DNA from 3 places in the Thaumasiovibrio subtropicus genome. Region 3 is predicted to be linked to each of the others. Evidence: predicted binding sites of a transcription regulator. Region 3 holds the regulator's gene; each other region holds the start of a gene.
The links. Region 3 encodes PurR, which represses purine synthesis genes. Its sites were predicted from a motif close to TNANGNAAACGTTTNCNTNA; they were not measured.
Positions count from the first base shown of each region.

Region 1: a site for PurR is predicted at 2,438-2,457, ahead of glpX (class II fructose-bisphosphatase). Genes of this name have one in related genera too.
Region 2: a site for PurR is predicted at 3,219-3,238, ahead of purM (phosphoribosylformylglycinamidine cyclo-ligase). Genes of this name have one in related genera too.

Region 1 is NZ_AP023054.1:177,360-187,872, reverse strand. It holds gene hslU (HslU--HslV peptidase ATPase subunit) at 1-208, shown strand, start outside; gene TSUB_RS00925 (1,4-dihydroxy-2-naphthoate polyprenyltransferase) at 379-1,284, shown strand; gene rraA (ribonuclease E activity regulator RraA) at 1,381-1,887, shown strand; gene zapB (cell division protein ZapB) at 1,928-2,170, opposite strand; gene glpX (class II fructose-bisphosphatase) at 2,516-3,523, shown strand; gene TSUB_RS00905 (helix-turn-helix transcriptional regulator) at 3,707-4,330, shown strand; gene TSUB_RS00900 (FAD-binding oxidoreductase) at 4,340-5,083, shown strand; gene TSUB_RS00895 (DUF3135 domain-containing protein) at 5,264-5,575, shown strand; gene TSUB_RS00890 (5-carboxymethyl-2-hydroxymuconate Delta-isomerase) at 5,648-5,995, opposite strand; gene tpiA (triose-phosphate isomerase) at 6,282-7,049, shown strand; gene pfkA (6-phosphofructokinase) at 7,184-8,146, opposite strand; gene fieF (CDF family cation-efflux transporter FieF) at 8,381-9,286, opposite strand; gene TSUB_RS00870 (CpxP family protein) at 9,405-9,893, opposite strand; gene TSUB_RS00865 (response regulator) at 10,077-10,513, shown strand, end outside.
Region 2 is NZ_AP023054.1:2,838,209-2,848,721, forward strand. It holds gene TSUB_RS12580 (DUF2066 domain-containing protein) at 1-521, opposite strand, end outside; gene TSUB_RS12585 (uracil-xanthine permease family protein) at 1,069-2,292, shown strand; gene upp (uracil phosphoribosyltransferase) at 2,374-3,000, opposite strand; gene purM (phosphoribosylformylglycinamidine cyclo-ligase) at 3,301-4,341, shown strand; gene purN (phosphoribosylglycinamide formyltransferase) at 4,345-4,989, shown strand; gene TSUB_RS12605 (class II glutamine amidotransferase) at 5,062-5,889, opposite strand; gene lpcA (D-sedoheptulose 7-phosphate isomerase) at 5,911-6,489, opposite strand; gene fadE (acyl-CoA dehydrogenase FadE) at 6,826-9,279, shown strand; gene TSUB_RS12620 (TIGR03503 family protein) at 9,356-10,513, opposite strand, start outside.
Region 3 is NZ_AP023054.1:1,850,184-1,860,696, reverse strand. It holds gene TSUB_RS08385 (DUF7674 family protein) at 1-56, shown strand, start outside; gene TSUB_RS25190 (hypothetical protein) at 357-485, shown strand; gene TSUB_RS08380 (BRO-N domain-containing protein) at 828-1,634, shown strand; gene torA (trimethylamine-N-oxide reductase TorA) at 1,764-4,229, opposite strand; gene torC (pentaheme c-type cytochrome TorC) at 4,245-5,432, opposite strand; gene torE (trimethylamine N-oxide reductase system protein TorE) at 5,494-5,661, opposite strand; gene TSUB_RS08360 (TfoX/Sxy family DNA transformation protein) at 5,798-6,400, opposite strand; cyclic di-GMP riboswitch class I at 6,524-6,623, opposite strand; gene purR (HTH-type transcriptional repressor PurR) at 6,803-7,807, opposite strand; gene torD (molecular chaperone TorD) at 8,145-8,801, opposite strand; gene panP (pyridoxal-dependent aspartate 1-decarboxylase PanP) at 9,172-10,513, opposite strand, start outside.

The DNA.
Region 1 (10,513 bases), 1.7 Mb from region 3:
GATTGCCGAAGCAGCTTGGCAAGTCAACGAAACCACAGAAAACATCGGTGCGCGTCGTCTGCACACTGTCATGGAGCGTCTAATGGAAGAGATTTCATTCGATGCAACAGAGAAGTCCGGTGAGACGCTTAACGTTGATGCCGAGTACGTAAAATCTCACCTTGGTGAGCTGGTCGCCGATGAAGACCTAAGCCGCTTCATTCTTTAGCGCACCCACAAAACCTGTTCAAAGCCCCGAATACTCGGGGCTTTTTCACATCAATCCCTTGTGATCACACTGCCATCGCAGCATGCTGAGATAGAAATTGGCGTAGAAACTGCAACTTAATAAGTTTTGGGTATATCATTACCCCATGTTTACAGCAGTTAGTGATAGAAATGTCGTCATCTTCTTTATCGATTTGGGCAAGTGCTGCTCGACCTAAAACCCTCCCTCTCGCCATTGCGTCAATCACCTGCGGCAGTGCTGTCGCTGCCATTGAACATCCGTTCTCTTGGAGTATTGCGGCTCTGGCACTATTAACGGCCTTACTGCTGCAGATACTATCCAACTTGGCAAACGATTATGGTGATGCGGTAAAAGGCACAGATAATGACGACAGGTTGGGCCCACAGCGGGCGATTCAGTCCGGCGCTGTTTCTTTAGCTAGCATGAAACGCGCGATCGCGTTTAATCTGCTCCTCACCGTTGCAAGTGGTTTGTCATTAATTTTACTCGCAACAAACAGTACCCAAGACTTGTTCAGCTTTATGCTGCTAGGCGCGATGGCCATCATCGCTTCGATTGCCTACACGGTCGGCAACAAGCCCTATGGGTATATGGGCCTAGGCGACCTTTCCGTGCTTATCTTTTTTGGTTGGTTAGGTGTTGCTGGTACTTACTACTTGCAAACGGGCACCATCGAGTCATTGGTTTTTCTGCCTGCGACCGCCTGTGGTCTACTCGCCGTTGGGGTATTGAATATCAATAACCTGCGCGATATCGATAACGATAAAGCCTGCGGAAAACTGACGCTGGCTGTGCGCATGGGACCTACTTGGGGGCGTGCATACCATCTCTTTTTGCTTGGCGGCGCCGTGCTCTGCTTAACCGTATTCGCTGCATTCGAAATTCAGTCGCCTTTCGGATGGTTGTTTCTGCTCGCCTCGCCACTCTTACTCAAACACGGTTTGGCCGTTCATCGCTCCGCAGATGGCGCAGCACTTCGACCTATGATGGCTACCATGGTGAAATGCGCGCTATTAACCAATTTGCTCTTTGCTGCCGGTGTCATGTTAGCTTAACCACGCATTGTTACCTTGCGAACTGATTGCAAAGGCGCAGCAGGCAGTTATACTGGATTTACAGTACTTTCCTCAACCACGGCAAGACGTTAGCTTATGGAATACAATACTTCAGAACTGTGTGACATCTTCCCCGATCAAGTGGACGTGGTCGAACCTATGTTCAGCGCGTTTGGCGGTCGCAATACATTCAGCGGTCAGATCACGACTATCAAGTGCTTTGAGGATAATCGCCTCATCAGCGAAACCTTGAGCCAAGACGGTGAAGGCAGAGTACTGCTTGTCGACGGCGGTGGCTCATTGCGGCGCGCACTGGTCGATCTCGATACCGCACAGCAAGCGTTGGATAATGGCTGGGAAGGACTCATTATCTATGGCTGTGTTCGCCATGTGGAAGAGCTGGAAGAGTTAGACATCGGTATTCACGCTCTCGCATCTATCCCTGTGGGTGCAGACGATAAGGGATTAGGCGAAATCGACACACCAGTCAACTTTGGTGGCGTGACCTTCTTACCGGAAGATTATGTGTATGCAGATCTGACTGGGGTGATTTTATCACCTGAGCCACTAGAGATAGCAGACGATACTGACGAAGAAGCGTAAATAGGCTTGGCGCGGCGTGCCGCGCCAACGGACGGGATTATTACTCCACGTCATCCATTTTGCCAAGCAATGCGCGAATACGTGCTTGCCATTGCTGATGATCTTCACGTAGGCGCTGGTTCTCTTCTTCTAAAGAACCACGGCCACTGCGCAATTCACTCGATTCTTGCTCCAGCGTTGCATTCTTTTCTTTCAGTTCTTCAATTTCCATTTGTAGCAGGGAAATGGTATCCACAGCCATCTGTACTTTGGCTTCTAGCTTCTCAAGAATCTCGATTGACATAGTTTTCACCTTCCATTGCCGGGCGATCCCGAGCGTCGATAAACAAGTTGCCCTCAGGCAGAGAGCCCTATTGTAACCAGCTTGCGAACAAGGGCTACCCAATTTGATAAATTTCAGGCATGACCGCCTGAAAAAAGACCACTTTTGACGGATGGCTGACACAAGTACAAGCGTTTTTATTCAATTACTCAAACCGCCTTTGTTTGGAATAAAAAATCAATCCATTACGCTGTCATCAGTAAAAAATTTCATAAAGCCACCGACAAATGACGCAAACGTTTCCCTAGCTGTGCTAGAATCCCCGCCGAGTTTATAGCCCCCATTTATCTATCTTTCGGAGTTATCATGAAACGCGACTTAGCGATGGCTTTTTCCCGTGTCACAGAAGGTGCTGCACTAGCTGGCTACAAATGGCTTGGCCGTGGCGACAAAAACGCCGCTGATCAAGCTGCGGTAGAAGTAATGCGCATTCTGCTGAACAAAACCGATATTGATGGCGAGATTGTCATTGGTGAAGGTGAAATCGATGAAGCACCTATGCTTTATATCGGTGAGAAAGTAGGTAAAGGCGGTGATGCGGTCGATATCGCAGTAGACCCGATTGAAGGTACACGTATGACAGCGATGGGACAGAACAATGCCCTTGCTGTTCTTGCGGCTGGTGAAAAAGATTCTTTCCTCAAAGCACCAGACATGTACATGGAAAAGTTGGTTGTTGGCCCAGCGGCTGCCGGTAAAATCGATTTAAGCTTGCCGCTTGCCGATAACCTAAACAACATTGCTGCTGCATTGAACAAATCTCTGCAAGAGCTTGTTGTCATTACCCTTGCTAAACCTCGCCACGACGCCGTTATCGCAGAAATGCAAGCGATGGGTGTGCGCGTTTACGCAGTGCCAGATGGCGATGTAGCCGCCTCTATCCTTACTTGTATGCCTGATAGTGAAGTCGACATCATGTACTGTATCGGCGGCGCACCAGAAGGTGTGGTTTCGGCTGCTGCCATTCGTGCACTGGGCGGTGATATGCAAGGCCGCTTGCTTCCACGCCATGAGGTCAAAGGTGACAACGACGAAAATCGTCGCCTTGGTGAAGAAGAAATCGCGCGTTGTAAAGAGATGGGCATTGAAACCAACAAAGTACTGGCGTTAGGCGATATGGCGCGCAGTGACAATGTGGTTTTCTCTGGTACGGGCATCACCAAAGGTGACCTACTCGATGGCATCACACGCCAAGGCAACATGGCGACCACAGAAACGCTACTTATTCGCGGTAAATGCCGTACTATCCGCCGCATCAAATCGACTCACTACCTCGATCGTAAAGATGACGGAGTCAAAGAGCAGGTACTGTAAGTCTGCCGACTGATATCGCTACGGCGGTATCAGTCCCTATTTTCCTCCTCACCGCTTTCCGCTATATCTCCCTCCCTTACGCATTTTTTTCTATAACACTTGCCGCGACAGCAAACAGTTAGCTAGGATTAATAAATAAAGTGTTTGCTTTACCAGACGCTCTTTAGATGGAAGTCGTAAGTAATGAAGACGGTAGACAAAATACTCCAACGCCTGAAAAAGTTTGGCAGCGCCACAGCCAAAGAACTCGCAGATGAATTTTCCATGACCACCATGGGCGCGCGCCAGCACCTGCAAGGCTTAGAGCAAGAAGGGTTGATCACTTTTTTTGACGAAAGGGTCAAGGTGGGTCGGCCTACACGTCACTGGAAACTCTCTGCACTGGGACACCAGCACTTCGCTGATCGTCACGCGGATCTCTCCATTCAGCTGATTGAAGCGATGGAGAATACCTTAGATCAAGCGGCCATGTCGGCCGTCATCCGAGCGCGCGAAGAGAATAGCTTTAAGCACTATCAAACTAGCCTCAATTCAGTCACAACAATCAAAGAAAAGCTGGAAAAACTGACTACACTTAGAGAGCAAGAAGGGTATATGGCTGAGTTACTAGATGCCGATGATGGAGACTTTTTGCTTGTCGAGAATCATTGCCCCATTTGTCGTGCCGCTACCAAATCCCAAACATTATGTCAGTCTGAGCTTCAGATTTTTCGCCGCCTGTTAGGCACCCAATGCACGGTCGACCGAACGGAACATATCATCGCAGGTCAACGCCGATGCGCTTACCGTATCACTGTCAACGACTAAGGAGTACGTATGGCTGATTGGATCCCTGCAACTGTTATTGATAATCGACACTGGAACAACAACTTGTTCAGTTTGGTGTTAGAAGCCAATATTGAACCCTTTAAAGCGGGCCAGTTTACAAAACTTGCACTCGATATTGATGGCAAAAGGGTTCAACGCGCCTACTCCTTCGTCAATCCACCCGAAGAAAACCGTGTCGAGATCTATGCCACTCGTGTTGCTGATGGCTTACTCTCACCTCGACTACACGCTTTAGATAGCGGCGATGAAGTGCTCATTACTGCCCGCGCTAATGGCTTTTTCACCCTCGACGAAGTCCCGGATGCGCAGGTACTGTGGATGATTGCATCAGGCACCGCCATTGGCCCTTACCTCTCGATATTACGAGAAAAGCAGGTATGGCGTCGCTTTCGTAAAGTCGTCTTAATCCATGCGGTCCGCTACGCCGCTGACCTCAGCTACCAAGGCGAGATCAATGAGTTAAAGGCTCACTATCCAGATCAACTGATTGTGCAACCCTTTGTGAGTCGCGAACCCGTCCCCGGCGCGCTTAATGGGCGAATAACCTATGCGTTAACCGATGGGCTGCTCGAGCGCATGGTTGGGGTGCCTCTTGATGCTGAAAACAGCCATGTCATGATCTGTGGTAACCCTGAAATGGTCAAAGAGACAAAAAGCCTCCTCGAAGCCCGCGGATTAAAAAAACACTTACGCCGCGAACCGGGACAGATCACCATGGAACACTACTGGTAGACGAAAAATTGCGCGGTAATAAAAGTGTCGCAATGACAATTGGTTAAGTTGTGACACTGGTGCATATGTCCATCATTTCTCAGTAATGAGTCGACAACGGAGTTGCTGGTCGTCGGAATGCCTCCTAGTCTCAGAAGTATCAATAGAGTTTATTGGGCGAAGAGGCAGAAGGAGTAGAGTATGCAGAAGTTGCCTTCTTTCGATGAGATGATGCACATGGCTGAGCATCACCCGGATCAACTTGAAGCGCTACGCACTCGAATGAGTGAAGAGGTAATAGACCGCGCAAACGACGCGATGAAACCGCGACTCCGAGCACAAATGAGCCATATACGGCGAGTGATCAGCTACAGCAAAAATCCCAATCACGCGAACGTGTTGTTGATGGGTGAGCTACAAACTCAGTTGCACCGCTTCAGCCTGGCGCTCAACGATCCCGCTCAACTACGTGAACACCAAGCCGAGGTGTTTGAGATTCAATTCCACTCCTGACAACACCATCAGGACTCAAGACAGGATCAAAAAGCGCGACTCAGTGTCGCGCTTTCTTTTTCATTCCAACGGTTACTGCAAAACCTTGGTGAAGGTTTCTCGCTCCATATCTCGCATTTCAATCGTCAAGCTGTGCACACTGGAGGCGCGGTCACGCAACACACTCATTAGCTGTGCACCCAACTCTTTCTTCGTTGCCTCATCGCGGCCACTTAACAACGTAAACGTAATATGAATAAAATCTTGGCTATCTTCAGTGTGACCAATTTGCCAATGCTGACACGCATAAGCGCGAGACTTCACATCATCACCCGCAAAAACACCGCTATTTAAACTCACCTGATGTAAATCATCTAACAAAGCAGGGATATTCACCTGCTCTGCGACAGGCTCAGAGTATTCCATTATCAGATTTGGCATCGCCCATTTCCTTTTCCTAACAAGCGCTCAACATTCAGGGTATCCAAATCGCTAATTAGAGGCAAAAGCCAAGCACCAGAAGTGTCGCTACACCTACACTTCTTTGGCTAAATTCGCCTAAAATCCTCCCTCAAGAACCTTTTTTCGCGCCAAATGTTTACTTTTTAACCCAGCACAGGTACAACCAGACCCAATAATGATTTTAAGCAGTAAAACTTTCAGGAACCGCTGGTATAGTGTTACGAATCAGCGATTTTTTACGTTAATTTAAATTTGGAGAATAGCTATGCGCCAACCTGTAGTTATGGGTAACTGGAAACTCAACGGCAGCAAGGAAATGGTCAAGGATCTGATCGAAGGTCTGAAAAACGAACTGAACGGTGTTGAAGGTGTTGACGTTGCCATCGCACCACCAGTGATGTACTTAGCACAAGCTGAAGCACTACTTGCTGACAGCAACATCATTCTGGGTGCTCAGAACGTAGACGTAAACGCACAAGGCGCATTCACAGGTGACATCTCTCCAGCAATGCTGAAAGAGTTCGGTGCAAGCCACATCATCATCGGTCACTCAGAGCGCCGTGAATACCACAACGAATCAGACGAGTTCGTTGCTAAGAAGTTTGGCTTCCTAAAAGAGAGCGGCCTAACACCCGTTTTCTGTATCGGTGAGTCAGAAGCGCAAAACGAAGCAGGCGAAACAGAAGCAGTATGTGCACGTCAAGTTGACGCAGTGATCAACGCACTCGGTGTTGAAGCACTTGAAGGCGCAATCATCGCTTACGAACCAATCTGGGCAATCGGTACTGGTAAAGCGGCAACGGCTGAAGATGCACAGCGTATCCACGCAACTATCCGTGCTCACATTGCTGAGAAGAACGCAGACGTAGCAGCAAAAGTTGTTATCCAATACGGCGGTTCTGTTAAGCCTGAGAACGCAGCATCTTACTTCGCACAGCCAGATATCGATGGCGCGCTAGTCGGTGGTGCTTCACTAGACGCAGCAAGCTTTGCGGCTATCGCTAAAGCAGCGGCAGAAGCGAAAAAAGCGTAATTTTCTCGCTACGCTACTTTTAGAAACGCGCCCACTGTGGCGCGTTTTTTCTATGTTGAACATCCTTTCTTCAAAGGATCGCAGACATAAAAAAACGCAGCACTTGGCTGCGTTTTTATTTTCAATCAAAACAATTAGAACAACTTGTTCGCCAGTTCGTACATGTCTTTCTTGAATGGACGACGCATGTTTTCAATCGCATCGATAATGTCGTGGTGAACCATCTTCTCTTCTTGGATGCCCACACAACGACCACCCTCGCCTTGAATCAGAAGTTCAACCGCGTAAGCACCCATACGTGAGGCTAAAACACGGTCGAATGCCGTTGGCTGACCACCACGTTGAATGTGACCGAGAATCGTCGCTCGTGTTTCGCGGCCTGTTTCGGCTTCGATGTACTGCGCCAACTCGTTGACATCCGTCATCAACTCGGTAATGGCAACAATAGCGTGCTTCTTACCTTTATAGATGCCTTCTTTGATCTTCGAAATCAGCTCATCTTTGTTCAAGCCAACTTCTGGCGTGATGATGTACTCACAGCCGCCAGCAATCGAAGCCATCAGCGTCAAATCACCACAGTGACGTCCCATTACCTCAACGATAGAGATACGCTGGTGTGATGACGACGTATCTCGTAGACGGTCAATCGCATCGATCACCGTGTTCAAGGCTGTCAGGTAACCGATAGTATAATCCGTACCTGCAACGTCGTTATCGATAGTGCCTGGCAGACCGATACATGGGAAGCCCATCTCGGTTAGCTTCTTAGCACCCATGTAAGAGCCATCACCGCCAATAACAACAAGCGCGTCGATACCGTGCATCTTCAGGTTTTCGATAGCTTGAGCACGCACCTTCTCATCTTTGAACTCTGGAAAACGCGCAGAGCCAAGGAAAGTACCGCCTTTGTTGATAATATCTGAGACGCTGTTACGGTTTAATTTTTCAATACGGTTCTGATGAAGGCCTAGGTAGCCGTCATAAATTCCATAAACTTCTAAACCTTCAGACAATGCTGAACGTACCACGCCGCGAACTGCAGCATTCATACCCGGTGCGTCACCACCACTGGTCAATACACCAATCTTCTTAATCATGGTTACCCTCTGACATTGGGAATTGAAAAAATTCCTGAAACGAGCGATTGGGGTTCCCCCTCCCAATCTGCAGAGACCCTCTCTGCCCCGCCTGATAAACTGTAACTTTCTTACTAATGTAGGAGTATTACAATTTTGATAAAAAACTTTGTTGATTCACATCACGTTCGACCCTGACTTTCAGCGCCGACCTGTAATTATTCCATTGTTTGACTTTCATTTGCTACCAAAATGTTAGCAAATATCCCCTTTATGCTCGCGTTTTGTATCGACAACCGAGACAGGATCTTGGTGAATCATGATATCTGCGCCCGGAAACGCCACTTCAAGCAAGTCTTCCACTTGATCGGCAACCCGATGGGCATCCACTAGCTTCAAGTCATCATCAAGCTCCAAATGTAATTGAATAAACTTCACAGGACCTGACTGACGGGTACGCACTTGGTGCACCCCTTTTACCAACCTGACACCACAGGCAAGCTTTTCGATTTTATCGACTTCTTCAGCAGGCAATTGCCGATCGAGCAAAGTCTGCACAGCATCATAGCCCATCATAAGGGCACCTTTAATAATATAAACCCCGATACCGATCGCAAAGAGCGCATCTGCCTGACCCCACCCCCACCAACTTAATCCTAAAGCGACCATAATCGCCACATTCATATAAAGATCAGATTGATAATGTAATGAGTCTGCGGCAATCGCTTGGCTACCTGTCTTTTTGACCACGTATTGCTGGAAAGTCACCAGCAATAGCGTCACGACAATGGCAAAAGCACTGACTGCCACACCATAGCCAGGTTCAACCAAGTCTTGCGGCCTAAACAGGCGTTCAAAGCCATTCAGAAGAAGGAAAAAGGCTGAGCCAGTAATAAACATCGCTTGAGCGAGCGCGGCAAGTGATTCCGCTTTACCATGGCCGAAGGTATGCTCTTCGTCTGCGGGTTGTAGCGCATAACGCACCACAATGAGATTCGTGACTGAGGCAGCCATATCAAGTAAGGAGTCGACCAGTGAAGCGAGCATTGTCACTGAGCCGGTATGCCACCAAGCACCAAGCTTAACAAGCATCAAAAGTGTCGCAACGAGGGTTGCTGCCCACGCAGCGGTCTGTACGAGACGGGCATACTGGGAAGTCATCATTTACCTTGTACGGATTATCGTCTGGTTCAATGATGAACAAGTATACACGCTAAGAAGACAAGAGTAAGACAAAAACGTCGGCCAATGCCGACGTTTCAATCTAGATTACATTGACTTACGCTTGACGGTTGCCACCACGTGATTCCATTTTCTGCTGGCAGCGCTCAAAACGCTTCTCTTGCAGCTCCGTTAACTGCGTTTTCTGCTCATCAGTTAAAATGCTCAGCATCTGATGGCGTTTTGACATCATCTCTACTTGGCGTTGCTGATGACGCTCACTCATTTCAGCAGCTAACGCTTCGGCGGCAACTTCATCAAAGTCTGCAGATAGCATCAAGGCTTGCATCGCCTCGCGGTGAGCTTGTCGCGTATCGCGGTTATTTTGGCGATCTTCTTTCATCTCAGCGCGGTGTGTTTCACGCAGTGCTTTCAATTCCGTTTTTTGCTCTGCCGTCAGATCCAACTGACGTAACATTTTGTGCGGATTGGCCTGACATTGACCTTTTCCTCCCTGATGACCGCCTCCAAATGCAACCGCTGTTGCAGATGTCATCACCAATGGTAAGGCAATCGCCGTTGCTAAAATAGTACGCTTCTTCATCATGTTTCACTCCGGGTCGTTGGGGGTAATGCGCTGTTTGCTTGCTACAGGTTTAGAATACGCCGCCAGATGTAAACATGAGTCGCGCCAACGTAAAGATGGGTAAAGCTACGTCTATCAATCTTGGCAATCAAAACCCCTTTCAGAGATACTGATAGAAATAACCACCCTGCCAGAGGAAAAACAATGAACACCATTTTGCTCGTTGATGATGATAAAGAACTCCGTGATTTACTCAGCGACATTTTGACCATGGAAGGGTTTACCGTGCTGCAAGCCAGCAACGGCGAAGAAGGCTTAGAGAAACTCTCTAGCAGTGTCGACCTCGTACTGCTGGATGTAATGATGCCTCAAATGAATGGCATGGATATGCTGCGTCGCTTACGTGAAGGCTTCGACACCCCGGTGTTAATGCTCACCGCAAAAGGGGATGAGATTGATCGCGTTCTTGGTCTTGAACTTGGCGCAGATGACTATCTCCCCAAACCCTTCAGTGATCGTGAACTCCTAGCGAGGATGCGCGCTATCTTGCGCCGTACACAAGGGACACCGAAGAACCAACCCGATCAACTCTCTTTCCAAGACATCGTTATTTACCCGGGTCGGCAAGAGGTCTATTGCCA
Region 2 (10,513 bases), 990 kb from region 3:
ACAGTCACGGCAGTTTGGTCATCAAAGTCACCCACAGGCATCAACATAGGAACACCGCGACTATCTGCAGCGCGCTTAATTTTTCCTATGGCTGGATTTGTTGATTGATCCCAAACAACTTGGCGACGACCATTGTCTTCTTCCACCATCCAGACCAGCATCAATGGACGCTCCTGAGGCCAGAATGAGGCTTGCGCTTGAGTCAATAACGCTTGCATTTGCGCGGGTTCAAACACCACATTCAAGCTTCTCGCCCCATCCAGTTGGCCATAGCTAAGCTGCCGGACATATTGGCTTGAACTTGACTGGGCTTTTTTCAACGCTTCATTATCCAGAATGGCTTCATCGCCGGTCAGCTTAATCAACACTTGTTCGAAGGCGGCTTCCCTAGCTGCTTGCTCGCTGCCACGATCACTGTCGGCCAGCGGTACCTGCACATGATACAGGTTGGCCACCGTTGCTGCGTTTACGCTACAAGCTGCGAAAAACAAGCCGAGGGCCATTGAAATCACTCTAAACATACTTCACTCGTTAAACTATCACTCTATGATGATCTTACTGTCCACCCTTTAGGGCAGCAATGTTTTAAGACAAAAAAGATTCACAAATCACTAAATTACTGCTTTTCTGTTTGGCAAAACCGACAGCCTTGCCCTAATACCGTTTCAGCACTGATAAATTGCATTATGCATCAAGGTGTCACTCTACCTGCCTTATGTCAGGTCAATTTCAAGCATACTGATAACGCTTTTCTAGATTATCACTAATGGCTCATTTAATTGACCAAATTAATAATACCCTAACCCAACACAAATTGTTGATTCGAAATCGATATCTGGACAACTAGACAGTGAAGGCAACCTTAACTGCCGTCGTAGTCTGGTAAGGCATTTTTTTCTGTCCTTTCGGTTAGAACACACCAAAGGACTAAAGTGCCATTTTCCGCACATTTTGCACCGAAAATCGTGTGAAAATAACAGGATTTATAACTGACAAATATAACAGTGGTAGGCAGTAAGCAGGGCAAGTGATAAGATCTGCCGATTTTGTTTTTTTGCGAGGCTAATTATGTTGCATATACTCCAAGGAGCGCAAATGCTATTTGTTGCATTTGGTGCTCTGGTCTTAGTGCCGTTGCTGACCGGCCTAGACCCCAATGTTGCTCTTTTCGGCGCAGGTGCCGGTACCCTTCTCTTCCAACTCATTACCAAACGCCAAGTCCCCATCTTTCTCGCTTCTTCTTTTGCCTTTATCGCCCCTATCATTGTTGGTGTTCAAAACTGGGGGATCCCTGCCACCATGGGCGGACTGATGGCTGCAGGCTTGGTTTATATCTGCCTCGGCGGTCTCATCAAAGTACGCGGTGTTGCCATCATTCATCGATTACTTCCCCCTGTTGTGGTTGGCCCAGTGATCATGGTGATCGGTTTAGGGCTAGCCCCTGTCGCCGTCAACATGGCCCTTGGCAAGACCGGAGATGGTGCGGTGCAACTTATTGATGGCAGTATCGCGATGTTCATTGCTGCCGCTTCATTGCTGACCACAATTGCCGTCAGCGTCTTTGCAAAAGGGTTCTTTAAACTGATCCCTATCATGGCCGGCATCATTGTTGGCTACAGCATGAGTCTGTTTTTTGGTGTGGTTGATTTCACGCCCGTGCAGCAAGCCGCTTGGCTAGCCATGCCAGCCTTTACCTTGCCTGAGTTCAATCTCAGCGCTGTGCTATTTATGATCCCGGTAGCAATTGCACCTGCCGTCGAACACGTCGGCGATATGCTCGCGATATCGAATGTGACCGGAAAGGACTATATCAAGAAGCCTGGCCTGCATCGCACCATCGCAGGTGATGGCGTAGCAACCATTGCTGCCTCTATGGTTGGTGCTCCACCAAACACCACTTACAGTGAAGTCACAGGCGCTGTCATGCTGACCAAAGCATTTAACCCGGTGATCATGACCTACACTGCCATTACTGCCATTACACTCGCATTTGTCGGTAAGCTTGGTGCGCTATTGCAAACAATTCCAGTCCCTGTGATGGGCGGCATCATGATTTTGCTGTTCGGATCCATTGCCACGGTGGGTTTGAATACACTGATCAAAAACCAAGTAGATTTGAACGCACCTCGAAACCTTGTCATCGTCGCGATTACACTTGTTTTTGGTATTGGTGGCATGGCATTAGGCATTGGTGAGCATAGCCTAGAAGGCGTTAGCCTTTGTGGTATTGTCGCTATCCTTCTAAACCTCGTGCTCCCAAAAGACTTGGGTGACACATCCAAACATAGCTAACAGAGTCATCGCACATCGGTTAAACAACAAAAAAGGGCGTAACCCAGCGGTTACGCCCTTTTCTCGAAGATGACTCAGTGCTTACTTAGTACCAAAGATCTTATCGCCAGCGTCACCTAAGCCCGGCACGATATAACCTTTGTCGTTCAACTTCTCATCGATAGCGGCAGTATATAGCTCAACATCTGGGTGCGCTTTTTCCAACGCATCGATGCCTTCAGGTGCCGCGACAAGCACCAGCACTTTAATCGCTTTACAGCCTTTCTCTTTCAGCAAGTCAATCGTGGCAATCATTGAACCACCCGTTGCTAACATCGGATCGACAACCAATGCCATTCGCTCATCAATGTTAGAAGCCAGCTTGTTGAAGTAAGGCACCGGCTCAAGGGTTTCTTCATCACGATAGATACCAACCACGCTGATTCGCGCGCTAGGAATATGCTCCAGTACGCCGTCCATCATACCAAGACCAGCACGTAAGATAGGCACAACGGTGACCTTCTTGCCTTTGATTTGATCGATCTCAACGGGGCCATTCCACCCTTCAATGGTCACTTTCTCAGTCTCAAAGTCCGCCGTTGCTTCATAGGTCAATAGGCTACCCACTTCGGTTGCCAACTCACGGAAACGCTTGGTGCTGATATCACCTTCACGCATCAATCCAATTTTATGCTTAACCAGCGGGTGCTTGACCTCAACGATTTTCATAGAATGCTGTCCTAATTAGTTATTCTTCGAACTGATAAATATGGGGAAATTATACCTCAGACCCACGAATATGGCAGCTATCCGCACCCACTAACTGCCTATTTTCGTATAGTTAATCACACCATTTTCATGCACTTCATCATTATCTTCTGTTGCAGCACGTACTCATCACATCTCAGCACGCCAATTTAGCGTGACAATAACTAGAAAAAATATTTTTACGCAAACGTTTTCCTTTAGGTGACGTCTGCTGTTAGAATAGCCCCGCTTTTTTATCTTCAATGCGGTGAGGGTCCCCTTGTGAGCAGCAATAATTCTTCTCTTAGTTACAAAGATGCGGGTGTTGATATCGATGCTGGTAATGCTTTGGTTGATCGTATCAAAGGGGTGGTAAAGCGCACCCATCGTCCTGAAGTGATGGGCGGTATCGGTGGCTTTGGTGCTTTGTGCCAGCTACCAACAAAATACAAAGAGCCTGTACTGGTTTCAGGTACGGACGGCGTAGGTACAAAGCTACGCTTGGCAATGGATTTGAAAAAGCATGACACAATCGGTATCGACCTTGTGGCCATGTGTGTAAACGATTTGATTGTTCAAGGGGCAGAGCCTCTGTTCTTCTTGGACTACTACGCGACAGGTAAGCTAGACGTTGATACGGCAGCGGCTGTTGTTGCGGGTATTGGTGAAGGTTGTCTGCAGTCAGGTTGTGCACTGATCGGTGGTGAAACGGCTGAAATGCCTGGCATGTACCATGGCGAAGACTATGATGTCGCCGGTTTCTGTGTCGGTGTTGCTGAGAAATCAGAAGTGATCGACGGTACCAAAGTGAAAGCGGGCGATGCACTGATTGCACTGGGTTCAAGTGGTCCTCACTCGAATGGCTACTCGCTTGTGCGTAAAATCATCGAAGTGTCTCAAGCTGATCTTTCTGAAGAGCTTGAAGGTAAAGCACTTTCTGAGCACCTGCTTGAGCCGACCAAGATTTATGTGAAGTCAGTACTTAAGCTGCTAGAAAGCACCGATGTACATGCTATCTCTCACATCACAGGTGGTGGTTTCTGGGAAAACATCCCACGCGTTCTACCTGAAGGTGCCAAAGCCGTTGTTGATGGCAACAGCTGGGAATGGCCAGCAATCTTCAACTGGCTACAAGAGCAAGGCAACGTTGAGCGTTACGAAATGTTCCGTACTTTCAACTGTGGTGTTGGTCTTGTTATCGCTCTACCTCAAGAGCAAGCTGAACAAGCGATTGAGATCTTGAAAGCAGAAGGTGAAAACGCTTGGCTACTCGGCAAGATCGCCGATGCAGCCGAAGGCGAAGAGCAAGTAGAGATTATCTAAGCCATGAAAAAGATCGTTGTGCTGATTTCCGGCAGTGGCTCGAATTTACAAGCCATTCTGGATGCCTGTGAACAAGGTAAGATTGCAGACAGCCAAGTTGTAGCCGTATTCTCCAATAAAGAGAGTGCCTATGGCTTAGAGCGCGCACGACAAGCCGGTGTGGATGCGATTAGCTTAGATGCGAAAGCCTTCGACAGCCGCGATAGCTTTGATGATGCGCTTGCCAATAAAATTGATGCTTACACGCCAGACTTAGTGATTCTGGCGGGGTATATGCGCATCTTATCTGGTGAGTTTGTTCGTCGCTATCTCGGCAAGATGATTAACATCCACCCTTCGTTACTGCCAAAATATCCGGGCCTACATACCCATCAGCGTGCGATTGATGCCGGCGACAAAGAGCATGGCACAAGTGTGCACTTTGTCACTGAAGAGCTTGATGGCGGTCCAGTCATTTTGCAAGCGAAGGTGCCATTGTTTCCGGAAGACACAGCCGATGACGTACAAGCGCGTGTTCAACAACAAGAACATCGCATCTATCCGCTTGTTGCTGATTGGTTTGTCTCTGGGCGTTTAGTCATGAACAATGAGCAAGCGATCTTAGATGGGCAAGTGCTGCCCTCACAAGGCTATGCGAGCGACGAGTAATCGTTTGTTAAGCAACAAAAAACGCGACTTCAATGAGTCGCGTTTTTTTATGCCGTGTTTCCAGCCACTTCGCTACTGCGAAGATGTTGCCTCATTGCCCTGCTGAGGCTCTGGATGAGGCGTGCCTTCACGATGATAAATCACTTCACCCTTCTTAAACACACACATTTCCCCCACCAGCATACGATGCCACTGTTCGTTGTTTGTCAATGGCTGTGTGGCAATGACGGAGACCACATCGTTTGGGGTGGTCTCTTTCTGAAAGTCGATGGTGACATCTTCATCGATCAAGGACGCCTCACCAAAGGGTGCACGGCGCGTGATCCAATGTAGGTTATTGGTACAGTAATTAGCCACGACATCGCCATCAGAAAGCAGCATGTTGTAAACACCCAACTCACGTAACTGATCGCAACATTCCGCCATGAAGCTAAACAAGAGTGCGTCGTCATCAGGGCGGGTCGCAAAACGTTGCTCCAATTGGTTGAGTAACCAACAAAAGGCAATCTCGCTGTCCGTATCGCCAACCGGCACAAAACGTCCCGTCTCCAATCCCTGATAATTACTCAACTGACCATTGTGTGCAAAGGTCCAGTAGTGCCCCCAAAGCTCACGAGTAAAGGGATGCGTATTGACTAAACTCACCGAGCCACGGTTTGCTTGGCGAATATGGCTGATCACGGCACAACTTTTAATGGGGTACTGTTGCACTAACTGCGCAATACGCGACTCACAACTTGGATTAGGATCTTTAAAGTTCTGATACCCTTTACCATCATAAAACGTGATGCCCCAACCATCGCAATGAGGGCCGGTCTTTCCGCCTCGTTGCATCAGACCGGTAAAACTAAAACAGATATCAGTCGGCACATTGGCACTCATGCCAAGTAGTTCACACATATTCCTTGTGATCTCCTTTGATTACTTTTCCATCTCTTTCTCAATCAATTGGATCAGGATATGGATAATCTTAATATGGATTTCTTGAATACGATCAGCATAGCCGAAATGCGGCACTCGAATCTCTACATCCGCGAGACCTGCCATTTTACCGCCATCTTTCCCGGTCAATGCGATCGTTTTCATGCCTTTCTTCTTAGCTGCATCGATAGCATTCAAGATGTTGCCTGAGTTACCAGATGTCGATATACCCAGTAGCACATCACCCTGGCTACCTACCGCCTCCACGTAGCGCGAGAACACATAGTCATAGCCAAAATCATTGCTGACACAAGACAGGTGACTAGGGTCTGAAATCGCAATACCAGGATAACCAGGACGATTTTCACGGTAACGCCCCGTCAGCTCTTCGGCAAAATGCATCGCATCGCAATGCGAGCCACCGTTACCACAAGATAGTACCTTTCCGCCCTGCTTAAAAGACGCCGCTAGCATCTCCGCTGCACGCTGAATATCAGAAATGTTGTCGTCATTACTTAGGAATTCATTCAAAACACGTGCGGCTTCTTCTAGTTCACCGCGAATCAAATCGCTATACATATCAGTCTCTTTTGTCAGTGCTGTACGCTACAGCTAAGCCTTGCCATCATTTAACTGCAAAAAACAAAATCTGTCGACCTTTGCGCCCGGAGGTTGTGAACAGCCCCCAAACACCCATTCGCCATAACAGTTTGAATTTAATAGATCTATTACAAAGTGTAGTGCGAAATAGCCAAATTTGACTGCGCAATCTGTAAACAGTTGATTCTCTGAAAATTAGAGTAAAAACACTGATCCTGCTCACAAGCTTATTCACAATTATTTTACAACTTATCAAAGATGACATTACACTCAATAAGTGGTTAGACCTCTTACCAAGGTCTTAAGGAGAGCACTATGACAACCCTCAGCTTTACTCTACTCATGATTGGCGTACTCGGTACTCTCGCGTACCATCGCGCCAGTTTGAAGACCTTTACTTTCATCACAGCGATCACTCTGCTCATTGGCACCGCTTTCTCCATTGTCGGTTTATATACTTGGCTCACCGCGGCTGCGTTATTCCTTTTTTTGAACACACCTTCTTTACGCTTGCCAGTTAGCCATAAGCTACTGCAACTCTTTCGTGGTGTGATGCCAGAAATGTCCCCAACAGAAAAAGCTGCCATTGAAGCCGGGACGGTATGGTGGGAAGCTGAACTGTTTGCAGGAAAGCCAGATTGGCAACGACTTCACGATGTCCCTGTGCCGCGGCTGACTGCTGAAGAGAAAGCGTTTCTGGAGGGGCCAGTCAATGAAGTGTGTAAAATGGCCAATGACTTTGAAATTACCCATGAGTTAGCCGACCTTCCAGAGCCTATTTGGCAATACCTCAAAGAGCAACGTTTCTTCGCGATGATTATCAAAAAGGAGTACGGCGGGCTGGCGTTCTCTGCGTATGCACAATCTCTGGTATTACAAAAACTCACTGGCGTCTCGAGTGTACTGGCATCAACAGTCGGTGTCCCAAACTCATTGGGCCCCGGCGAGCTGTTACAACACTATGGTACCGAAGCCCAATGTAACCACTACTTACCACGCCTTGCTGTCGGCAAAGAGATGCCTTGTTTCGCCCTCACGAGTCCAGAAGCAGGCTCCGATGCTGGCGCGATCCCTGATTTTGGTGTGGTTAAACGTGGCATGTGGGACGGTGAAGAGATCCTTGGTATGGAACTCACATGGAACAAACGCTATATCACACTTGCGCCGATCGCCACCGTCCTTGGACTCGCATTTAAACTCTCCGATCCCGATCATTTACTCGGTGACACAGAAGAGCTCGGGATCACCTGCGCATTGATCCCAACGGATCTCGACGGAGTGAAAATAGGACGCCGTCATTTTCCGCTCAACATTCCTTTTCAAAATGGTCCAACACAAGGCGAAAAAGTCTTTGTACCACTCGACTTCATCATCGGCGGGCCGAAGATGGCTGGTCAAGGTTGGCGAATGCTGGTCGAATGTTTGTCGGTGGGTCGTGGTATTACTCTCCCTTCCAACTCCACCGGCGGCGCAAAATCGGCCGCTCTCGCTATCGGTGCCTATGCGCGGATTCGTCGTCAATTCAAACTCCCGATAGGTAAAATGGAAGGCATTGAAGAGCCACTCGCGCGGATTGGAGGGAATGCTTATGCCATGGATGCCGCGACGACGTTAACGGTATCAGGTATCGATCAAGGCCAAAAACCCTCCGTCATCTCCGCCATCGTGAAGTATCACTGCACCCATCGCAGCCAACGTTGTATTATCGATGCCATGGATATCGCTGGCGGTAAAGGCATTTGCATGGGGCCTAACAACTTCCTTGCCCGAGGCTATCAAGCCGCTCCCATCGCCATTACCGTCGAAGGTGCAAACATTCTCACACGATCGATGATCATCTTTGGACAAGGCGCGATCCGCTGTCACCCCTATGTACTCGAAGAGATGCATTCCGCTTATCTTGACGATCAACACGCCGCCTTAACACGCTTCGATGCGGCATTATTCGGCCATCTTGGTTTTGCTATCAGTAATACCGTGCGCGCTCTCTACCTTGGTCTCACGCTGGGTCGCAGCAGCGCATCCCCCTACAAAGACAAAACCAAACGCTATTATCAACAGCTCAATCGTTACAGTGCTGACCTTGCGCTACTCTCCGATGTGTCGATGGCTGTTCTTGGTGGCGATTTAAAACGTAAAGAGCGCCTGTCTGCTCGTCTTGGTGACATGCTTAGCCAAATGTATATTGCTACGGCAGCACTCAAGCGCTTTGACGATGAAGGCCGACAAGCAGATGACTTCCCCCTATTGGATTGGGCCGTCCAAGATGCGCTTTATCAATGCGAAGTCGCTATGGCAGCCTTCTTAGCTAACTTCCCTAATCGCTGGATAGCAACAGGCTTAGCAGCCATCGTCATGCCGCTTGGACAACGTCAGCGTGCGCCGAGTGACATCGCCGATCATCGCGTCGCACGGATACTGCAAACCCCTTCTGAGACACGTTCTCGTCTGGGTCGCAACCAGTATTTAATCGCTGGAGTAAATAACCCAATAGGCAATATCGAGTCCGCACTCAACGCCGTACTCGCGGCAGAGCCCATTTTTGATCGCGTCTGTGTTGCACTCGGTAAGAAGCTACCTTTCGTTCGACTGGATGAAGTGGCGGCTCAAGGGCTAGCCAAAAATGCCATCAATGACACTGAAGCAGAGGTATTGATCAAAGCAGAGCAAGCGCGCTTACAAACCATTAATGTGGATGATTTTGACCCTGTAGCTCTTGAGGCCAGCCAAGTGAAAGGGAAACAAAGCGATCATATCAACGCAGCCTAAGCCACTATCTTGAGCAACAAAAAGAGGCAGCCTATGTGCTGCCTCTTCGTCTATTCCCACCAGCACGCTTGATCGTTTAGCTCGACTCCGGCGAATCGAGATCAGGCATACTGTCAGCCATCATCTTCGCTGTGCGGCGTTTCTTAATAATAATGGCTATCACAATCGCCAATAGCAGGATCACGACATTTGTGACTATCACAATCATCATTGTCGTCTTCTGTGCTGCCGCGCGTTCTTCTGCCATTTTCGCTTCCAGTTCCAAACGCTCTTTTTCTTCTTGGACGCGTCGAAACTCTTCGAGATTCCTATCGAGCTGCAGTTCGGCCTGTACAGCGAAAGACTGCTCTGGCAACTCAAAAATTAATTCGCGATCGTTGTAAGCATCTGTGGCATACAACCAGCCCTGCCAGCCATATCTACCGGGCTCTTTGCCGTTAGTAATCGATGCCACCAGCGTCTCTTCATCTTGCATGGCTTGCGCTTGGTCGATCTCCATTTGCCCACCCGGAAAAGTTTGTTCAACATGGATGGCCAAACTGCCTGGCACAATGGTGCCCGGTTCTGGTTCAACAGCAATCTTATGCGGCTCTTCGGCGGTGCGCCCTTGAATAAAGCTCACCATGATTGGCGAAGGATACACCAACACTTGTTGATCCTCAGCCCGCATAAAAACACCGTTTTCTGAGGAGATCCGCACATTGTACTTTCCTGGCGCGACCGAAATAGGCAGCGTTACCGTGAAGGTGCCATCACCCGCACGCTCGTCCATCATGGTGCCATCATCGACAAACTCACCAATCACTTGTGGTATCGGGCGAGCAGCCGCTGGCAAAGATTCAACGTTCTCCATGGCTTTGGTGAAAATCACTTGAAGCTTGATCCGATCGAGAAAATCTCGACTCCGAACCTGCTCGCCTTCTTCAGTTAGCCGCGCGGTAAATTTCAAGGTTTCACCATAGTAAAGACGACGCGGAAACTGATCTAAGCTCATGATAAGGTTCGTCATCAACTTAATACTGTTGTCTGGCGAAACCTGCCCTATCGCTTGCCACGGCCCCGGCATAGGTTCATTAACCGAGACAATATCCATACCGTCTTCTTGATACCATTCGATATAAGACGGATGCCGCCATGCATAATATTTTGTTCCATCAGGACGCACCAGCACGACGGGTGTACTGCCTTCGTCGCGGTAAATCATGAAGGTGATACGCTCAATAGAGGGGTCAAC
Region 3 (10,513 bases):
CTGACGTATTGAAACAACTCTATGTACGGTTTCATGGCAGAAAACCTACCTATTAATAACTAGCAAAAGCACTAGCAATTTAGCGATGTGGCAGAGTATTTTACTTGGTCGTTTGGTCGTTTGGTCGTTTGGTTGTTTTGATATTGCTGTTTAAAGAGGTCGTAGAGAATGCGGGATGAACCATGGTTTTGGATGACGTGTCACTTGAGTTACAGTGGCTTGTTATCCTAGTGATAATTTATCCACTTGTACTTAGCCTAATTTACATATTTTTTTATTCAAGCAAGCGAAAAGTGATCAATATTTGCTTTCATCTCATTTGGCTACCGGCCACTAGCTTTCTGATTTACGATACTATGATGATAGAGAAAGAGTATGGCACTGGGTTGGAGGCCATCACTGTTCCGGGTAATACCGTAGCAGATAAAGAGTACCGGATCGAAGATGATCCCGAGTTTCATGCTTGGCTGACGGGTGAGAATTAAGCGATGTTGAGAGTAAGTTTACCTTGCTTTTCAACGCGGACGATTAAACGGGCAAAAACTATACTCAAGCTACCTCAAAGTACTGGATTAAGAAGCCGTCTACTCTATTAGTCATTTTGTCTAACTAGAAGGTGGCTATTCAAATGTAACCTCAGATATAACTGTGGGAGTTATCATCAAGCTTCGAAATCTCCTAGCCGAGAAGTTCGGTAATGAAGCCAAAGCGATACGAACTACTTACCACGTTCTTGATTTGTCTTTGATGAGACTGACCACGTATTGATGTCTGGTTATTAGGCGGTATATTATATAAGCAATGTGTTGAGTAACATTGGTGCGAATATGAATCTATCCGAAACAATATTCTCTTATAATAGTGCCGCATCAGGTAAAGTATCCATACGAACTATAGAAGAGCAAGGTGTTTTGTTCTTTTCTCTTCATGATGTAGTTCAAACAATTTCTGCTGAAAATCAAGTCCTTGAACCAACCTCTCGTCCTTCTGGTTCAATGTTAAGTTTGATGAGAGGGCATGCCACTCATTTGCTTCAAGATGAAATCAGGGTAAGAGATAACGTCCCTGATAATATTTTGGATCCTCTTTTCGAAAGCTATGTCACTCAAGCAGGCTTGCTTCGAGTTGTCCTTCAAGGTAACTCACCTGCTTGTATTAAATTCCAGAAATGGGTATTGGAAGATGTCATTCCGTCAGTATTGGAACGAGGGGCATATACGTACCCATCCACGAATCAAACTGGAACTTCCTTATCTCTTGAGGGAGAGTTTGATGTAGAGACGATGCTTGTACTCCAACTCCAAGAGACCCGTGAACGTAAGGCAGCAGATGCTGCTTTAAAGAAGCAAATGAATACCATAGCTCAAGATATTGGGGAGCTACGAAAACAAATTGAGCAAGTAGAGTATTTATTGGTGGCAGACCATTGGTATGGTGAGAATCTTTCTAAACCAGACCAGTATCTGCTCTTTGCACATTGTTTGAATCTTTCGTCTGATGGTTCTGGTTCATATAAATCTCAGAAAAGAAGTAGCGGTCGTGACATCTGCTCTAAGGCTTTCACTATCGAGACGATTGATAAGGCAGTACTTTTGTTTGAAAGCAGTAAGAGAAATAACGAAGTACAGCAGTAGAGCCATAAAGTCAATCACATACATGACTTCCCCATCAAACGCTGAGAAATAACGAAGTACAGCAGTAGAGCCATAAAGAGCCTCGAATATTCGAGGCTTTTGTGTATTTGAAGGAAAGGAATCGTGCCGTCAACTCACCATAATAGGGCCCCCAAAGGAGGTGACAGGGGGGACTTCGCCGTTGAACTTCTCGATCTCGACCAAGCAAGTATTGGCGCTGGTGGCTTGCGACAGTTCCGATGCACCGATATCGAGTGTCATAGTGTTTGGATCACCATAAGTATCGATAGCGCCGACTTTCTCATTCAAGGGGCCATACCATGCGCCTTCTTGGAGCCGCACTACACCCGGTGGATAGTCATCCGACACCACTGCACCTACTAGAGCTTGGCCGCGATCGTTGTAGATGCGGACTAAATCCCCATCAGCAATACCGCGTGCTTTCGCATCTTCTGGGCTCATGTATAGCGGTTCACGTCCTTGTACGGCATAGGTTGCTCTAAACTCTTCCGACTCGCACATTTGTGAGTGTAAGCGCTTATCTGGATGGCAAGATTGTAACCAAAGCGGGTAGACATCTGATTTTGGACCACCGTGAGAGCGTTCTGCTTTTTCAAACCACATCGGATGGCCACGACACTCTTGATAGCCCATGCGATCGATAGTGCGGCTAAAAATCTCAATAAAGCCTGACGGAGTGCCGAGTGGTGCTATTTCAGGATCTTCACGGAAATCAGCATGGCGAATATAATCAGAACCCTGCCCAAATTCGACCAAGCCAGCTGCCCAGAACTCATCGAATTCGGGCATAGCAAACTTGCCTTTATTGGCTTCACGGCATTCGTTGTAAAGCATCTTGACCCAGTCCATCTCGTCCATGCCGCGGGTATACGCTTTATGTTGTCCCCATCGACGAGTGAGCTCAGTGAAAATTTCGAAGTCTGTCTTTGAGTGATAAAGTGGGTCGACCAGTTTATGCATGGCCAGAATCCCACTGGCTGAATATGCACCGTAGAGATCGATATCGTTGCGCTCAAATTGTGTACATGCAGGCAATACGATGTCTGAGAATCGGCATGTCGCTGTCCAGCAATAGTCGATGCTTACCACCGTATGCAGTTTTTTGAACGCTTCTTTCATCCGGTTACGGTCTTGGTGATGGTGCCAAGGGTTATTGCCACTGAATACCATCATTTTGATATCAGGGTAGGTGACGGTTGCTCCGTTATAGTTGATTTTTTTGCCCGGTTCGAGCAGCGCATCGACCCAACGCGCGACGGGAATTGTGCTGCTGTAGCCGTTGTAGTCTTTATTATCATGTTTAGGCTTCATGCCGGGGTCGAGGTTTCTTGGAAATCCGCCAGGACCTGCTGCGCCCGTGGGAGGGATCCCAATACCGCTGTAGTGGTGTGCATAAGAGACACCGCCGCCGGGTTTACCGATTTGGCCAAGCATAGCGGCGACAACGGCACCCATCCAGTAGGGCTGCTCGCCATGCTGCTGACGTTGTATTGACCAGCCAAAGATAATTTGCGTGCGGTTATTGGCCATTAAGCGTGCATAGTCGCGAATAGTGTCAGCATCTATGCCACAAATAGCGGCCGCCCATTCGGGTGTCTTTTCTGTCTCATCTGCGGCGGTACCCAATAAATAGGGCAGGAAGTCATCAAAACCTAATGCGTAAGTGTTGATAAAGTCCTTGTCGTAAAGGTCTTCTTTGTAAAGTGTATGCGCAACGCCAAGCATGAAGGGCACATCGGTTTGCGGATTAATGTACTGATGCTCGCAGTCTAAGAAGTTCTGTGTTTTGGTCTTTACAGGGTCTATGGAGATAACGCGGATCTTTTTGTCGGCGAGGTTCTGCTTGAGTTGTTCGTAGTAGGCATAGGATTCATGGGTTTCACACTGCCAGCCGACTTGGGTGTTCTTGACTGGGTCATTCGCCCAGAGGATAAGTACATCGGTATGCGCAAAGATTTTAGGCCAAGAAGTTTGTTGGGCATAGACTTCGGTTGAGCCAAGGATGTAGGGGAGAATGGTTTGCCCTGCGCCTGTTGAGTAGTCGCCAACCTTGGTTAAAAAGTGGCCATGCATACCGACTGCACGTTGCATATGGCTTGTGCAACTGTGGAATTGTCCGGTTTGTCGCCAGCCTGTTTGCCCAGCATGTAACGCCCAAGGTCCGAAGTTAGTTTGTACATATTCGAGTTCTCGATAGAAAAGATCGAGTGCTTCATCCCAAGTGACCCGAACGAAACGGTTGTCGCCACGTGTGTCGCTGCTGTAGCGATGTTTCTTGAGCCAATTGAGGCGAACCATTGGGTAACGCACCCTTGAAGGGTTGTAGATCACCCCTTTGATACCGTTGATCATATCAGTGGGGTGTTTATCGAATGCTAATGGTTCAATCTCTTGCACTTTACCTGCGTAAACGCGTGCTCTAAATGCACCGAAGTGAGAACCGGATGTTTTCCATGTGCCTAGCGTGGCGTCTTCCTCTGCGTTGGCAAGTGGCGCAACTAAGCTAGGGCCGATAGCAGCTGCAACGCCTGTGGTCGCTAAGCCTCTGAGAAACTCACGTCGACTTACTGTCATCATTTCCTACCTTACTCAGTGATGATCTGAGAAATCTGAAGAATGTTTTTGTAGATATTTCAGTACTAATGCTTCACTGTCCGCGTCAAGATTGACGAACGACAACATGCCATTAAACATGCCAGGCCATGCATTGGTACTAAAGTGAGCGGGTGCGGGCTGCGTGTGACAGATACTGCAGTTGGTCACATAAGATTCATCGGCTTTTGCCCACAGTGCATCAGGCGATGAGAGGAAAGAGTCTTTCTCTGCCCAAAGTGTTGCTGTGACGCGTTCCCAACCAAGGCCTGTGAGGTCATCTTCTTTTTGCTCGAAGACTTGGATAATGTCGTCGTTGGCCGCTGCTTCTTTGGTGAGTGCGGCTGAGGGTATGTTTAACCCAAAATCTTCGTTTATCACACGACCAAAACCTTTGGTTTTTCGCCACCCTTCTATATTGAACTGAATCGCATTGCCTTGTTCAGCAATGACGGTAATTTTGGTTGCGGGATTGAGTAGGCCACCTTCTGTGGTTAGATTGGCGTCTTCATAAATGTTGAGGTGACGGACACTGTAGTAACTTTCACCCACGCTGTAGCGGGTGCTATGTGATTGCTGCACTAGTTCGCCTATCATACCGCCAGAGCTTTCCATCCCTTCCGGCAGCTTGTGAGCAATGCCTTTATGGCAATCGATACAGCTTTGGTCTCTTTCCGCGGCTTGCTCCATTTGAATGCGCGCGGTATCCGACATTTGGTCCCAATTCATACTGGCGTAACTGTGGCAATTTTTACACTCTAACGAACCGTTAGCCGAAAGGCGTTCCCATTCATGTTGGGCGAGTACTAAGCGGCGGTCTTCAAATTTTTCCACTGTGCTGATGCTGCCCGCAAACCAAGCGAAGACTTCTTTGCTGGCTTGTACTTTACGGGCGATTTTATCTGTCCAATTGTGCGGAACATGGCAATCGGGACAGGTGGCTCTGACACCAGAATGATTTGACCAGTGAACGGTTTGCTGCAATTCAGTGTATACAAGATCATTCTCAGGTTTGTTATGGCATGAGATGCAAAATTCTTCGGTATTGGTTGCTTCTAGCGCAGTATTAAAGCCGCCCCAGAAAATAATGCCGGCAACGAATCCGCCTAAGCAAAGCACGCCTAGGCTAATGCTTGTCGCAGGGCGTCGAAATGTCCGCCACATCGCGGAGAGAAGCTTTTTCATAGTGGCCTCGCTGATAAAAAAGCGTGGTTATAGAAAGTCAGTAAGCGTTTGAGATGGTTTGTTAGCCGTGGCCGGGCGGACCCCAGAAAAAGATCTGCATCATCCAGATGAAGAAGCCGTATCCGCCAACGATGATGACCGAAAGGATAGGGAAGAGAAAAATGACAATGAATAGAAAGGTTTTCCACTCATCACTGCGTTGCGACGTTGTTGTTGTATTGTTGTCCATGACATTGCCCACCTGAGTGCCATGAATGGAGTATAGACCCTGTACTTGGTCATGGCGGGCTGAAAAGTAAAAAGGCCGACTTTCAATAGAAAGTCAGCCTTCTCAGAATTTGTTGGCATTTAGCCTTATAAAGTCGTCATCCACCGAGCTTTGACAGGAGCTCTTGACGTCGGTCTTCGGTAACGACAGACCAATGTTTCCCTGTGATTGCGCCCTCCAATGCCCAAAGTAATTCGACGTTTAGCGATTCGCCTTGCGTGTCTTGCAGTTGTCTGAATGCCTGTAAAGCGCCTTTTTCTACGAGCTCTTCAACAGTGGTAATACCCGCTTTTTTCAGCATTCGTTCGTTTGCCAATCTCAGATTGGGTAAATCTTTGATTCGGTCAGGCAACTTCGCCTTTTTTGCCTCTTGATCCTTTTTATCCTCTTGCGCTGCGGTGAGTGCGAGGGATGCTTGAGAGATGATCTGATCTTCGTCATCCCACCAGGTGTCAGGTATTGCATAATACTTAGTGACAACCGGGAACCCACGCTTTTTGTAAACGTAAGGCTGGAATTGACTCTCCTTGAACTGACGCTCGTTACTGGCGTTAGCACGTAGGTGAAGTTTATCGTTTACAACAAGTGCGAACATGGTTTCGCCTAAGAAAAGGCCAAAACCGCCAAACATTGAACGCGACTTAATTGTCCCAAAACGACTGAGTAACTTTATTGAAGTTTTTAGTACTGGTTTGTCCATGCTACATCTCGGTGATTATGTGAATAGGTCACCACTAATCAGAGCTAGGAACCAAGAATAGACCAGCTGCAGTTCCTGAATGTCAACGCTCTGTCAACTTCCGTGTGTACAACTAGTTTTTCCATCGGCAACCCCGCTACCATTTACCAGATTCGTTAAAAATCTTGTATTTAGGCCGGAAGCTTTGCGTCCCAATCTTTCGAATGGTTTGCCCTGTTCGTGACAATATTTAGCTTATATCAATATAGGTTTTGATCTTCGTCCCAATAAAAACGTGATATTGGTACCATAATTTTGACGGGAAATTTGATAAGTGCAGAACAGAATATTGGCGTATTTGCATAAAAGGCAAAAAAATGCCCGCTTGTTCTCAAAGCAGGCATTTATAAAAAGATGATGAATTTATTTCATACGTTTTACAGACTTACGTACTACCAATTCGGGCTCCATGACGAATAATTGGCTATCGTGTTCTTTATCTTTAATTCTCGCCATCAGTAACTCGACTGCCTTTTTACCTAAACGGTGCTTAGGCTGGTGAATTGTCGTTAAAGGTGGTGAAAAGTAAGGAGATAAATCAATGTTGTCATAGCCAATCACCGAAATATCGTCTGGTACACTAATACCTGCCTGCTCAAACGTACTGATTAACGCCATCGCCATAATGTCATTGAAGCAGAAGATAGCAGTAGGGCGTTGATCCATTGCGATGAAATCTTGCGCCGCTTTCACTGCCGTTTCGCACTCAAAGTCGCCTTCGATAATCCAATCTTGATTGATAGGCAAGTTCGCCTCTTGCATCGCGGCACTGAATCCTTTCATGCGCTCGACACAGGTATTGCGCTGCAAATGGCCTGACACACAACCAATCTCTTGGTGGCCATTGTCGATGAAGTGACGCGTGGCGAGATACGCCCCTTTCTCTGCGTTATCGCGAATCTTATCTGTGGTAACAGATTCTGGTCCCCAGTCCATAATGACCATCGGTAGATCTTTTTGACGATTGAGAATGGCAAGTAGTTCGTCATCAAGATCTGAGCACATGACGAGAAGACCATCGACGCGTTTTTCAGCTAACATGCGTAGGTAATCACGCTGTTTGTTAAAGTTGCCTTCGGTATTACATAGAATCAGTGTGTAGCCGGCTTTGTAGCAATACTCTTCAACGCCGTGAACCACCTCGGCAAAGAAAGGGTTGTTAGATTTGGTTACTAACATGCCAATAGTGCGGGTAGAGTTACACTTCAAACTACGCGCAACGGCACTTGGCGCATAGTTGAGTTCGTCGATTGCTTCCCACACTTTTTTCTGCGTAGCTTCTGCGACGAATCGAGTTTTGTTGATTACGTGCGAGACAGTCGTCGTTGAGACGCCAGCCATGCGCGCAACATCTTTAATGGTTGCCATTTTTTTCTTCTAATATCGTATCTGCCAGCAGTACGCATCGCTGGCTATTATTGAGTGGTTGCGTGTAAACGGTCACAGCAACATTTCATTATGTAATCGCTTGCGTTCACATTCTACTGAGTAAGGACGATAGTGCAATCTTTATGAAATGATATACGGAATTTTAGCGCGACATTGTGATATCAGGGGTACCACTTGCGGCATTTCTCACCACTTGTCTACGTGTTTATCACTATTCAGCACTATGGGTTTACGAATTGCTTGGGTAGTTTATACGCTCGATGCAATCCCATCTCGAGTTACTGGCCGTATTTGCAGTCTGTGTCATTAAATAACATCATGGTGTAGTGTGGTGCCTTTGATACTGTTCAATACAGTAACTTAAGTCGTATATCAAAAAAGCTTGAAGCAGTTCTGCACTGGTTGCATAAAAACCAAAGCGGTCATTTTGACTAACGCGATCGACAAACTGGGGGACCCATTTGACGAGGTAACGCTGGATAATGTCGATTTGATCATTGAGGTGTCTCGCAATTTGCTGGTCGCTTTCATGTTTATTCATATTAATGATTAAGTTACCAACAAAGTCGAGAATAATCGCAATGTGATCTGCGGGTTCATTATGTTGCGCATCTAAACCGATTTGATGTTCTATCAGTAGTGCGCGAATTTCTTGTGCGGTTTCGCCGTGGGTTAATTTATCTTGGCTTAAATAGACTGAGGCATAAGGTATTGCACTGGCGCGATCACCTGTTAGAAATAAACTACAAAAATCTGCGGCAAGCTCTAATTGTACATCTTCTCGGGAATTTAACCGGGTGAGGGCATGAGAGAAATGTTCTGAGGCATCTTGTAGCTCTTCTGCTTCTGACAACTGCTGAATAAAAGCAAGAAACTGTGGACTCATATAATGCTGCAGTTGTTTCTCTGTTAGTTCAGTAAAAAACAAAGAAGAAAACCACCAGTACATTTGGGCACGGTTTTCATTAATCAATGGGTCGTTCATAGCCACATCTACACTCTGCATAACACACTGAAAGTATAGATGCTTTTTAAGGAGAGCAAAAAGAAGATGCTTATTTGAATATACTCAAGTCACCTCAAGATGCTTGTTCAGCGCGAGTTTCTAGGTTTGCCATCGCGGCACTGCTTTGAAGGTCTAGTCGACTACATCAAAAAGCAGTAACAAAGGTGGCGAGCCAAAAAACTCGCGCTTTGGGAAGCGACTAGCGCCCCGATTTCTGCGTTAAATGTGTTCGAAAGGGGAAAGCCATTCCGTTACCCCTTTGCCTTGAACTCGCCGCGTTAGTCTGCTTCCTGTTGCTTGCTTCTTAAGCTTTGCCTGTTGAGGCGGCGGTAGTTGATTACTGTCGTGCGTTTATCTGTCTCGCAAGCTCGAGCAATTTAGGCAGGCTAATGATGCTCTGCTTAGCGATATCACTTTGCTCATCAAGGACACATTCAAGAATTTCTTCTGTGGTGAGCGGGTTAGCCAGTACAACCCGGAATACCGTGGTGATGCGACGATCCCAGCGCGCGGGATTGATACGCGTACGAGAGACAAAAGACTTACCAGACTCACGTTGGCGCTTTTGAATGAACTTGGTTAGGTCATTGAGAAGCTCATGTAGGCGAGTCACTTCTTCTTGTGTCCCTTTATCCAGCGCGTGTTGCACCTCGACAGGGACATAGCGATAGGTCAGCAAGCAGAGTTCAGGTCGGGTAACGAGTTCAAACTCAGGACGGCTATCAATTAAGTGAGCAAAATTGTCCGCCATGGTGATACCACGGTCGATCAACATTTCGTAGCCTTGGCGGCTAATAACGTTAAGGCATGCAAAGAGCAGCATAGCCATCCCGCTTCGCGATCCTTCAAGGGTATGGCTACCGAGATCTTTAGAGCCTTTACGCAGAATATACTCGGCGTGATGCTCAATCGAAGCCATGGACGCCGGGTTTTTGAAAATCACCATACCGGCACCCATAGGGACATAAAGCTGTTTGTGAGCATCAATGGTGACGGAATCTGCGCGTTCAATGCCTTTTAACAGGTGGCGATGGTTGTCAGACATTAAGGTAGCGCCACCCCAAGCGGCATCAACGTGAAAATGGCAATCGTGCGCTTGCGCAATATCGGCGAGGGCGTCAAGTGGGTCTATGTTGCCCGTTTCTGTGGTGCCAGCAACCCCGACAATCGCAAAAGGCTTAATATTGTTGGCTTTGAGCTCCGCCAGTTTCTCATTCAGTGCGTCTAGGTCGATACGATTATCGTCATCGGTTTTGACAGGGATAAGGCTGCGACGGCCAATGCCGAGGACATCTGCCGCCTTTTTCAATGAATAGTGACCACGTTCAGAGACCAATACGGCGATATCGTCATAGCCATAGTGGCGCATGGCACGGAACAACCCTTCTTGAGCGACGCCTTGAAAATCGCCGTCAGCCTTTAAGAGGTTATTTCTTGCAACCCAGAGTGCGGTGATGTTCGCAATGGTACCACCAGAACAAAATGCGCCGAGTGAATGTTCCGCGCTGTGCATCCAAGTGTCGTAGAAGTCACTCTGTTGCTGATAGATCAGATTATGTAACATGCCTAACACTTGACGCTCTAGGGGCGTAAAGGCTTTCGAGGTCTCAATCTTCACCAAGTTCTGGTTGAGACCGATCATGATTTTAGATAACGGCATCAGGAAGTAGGGAAGGGCT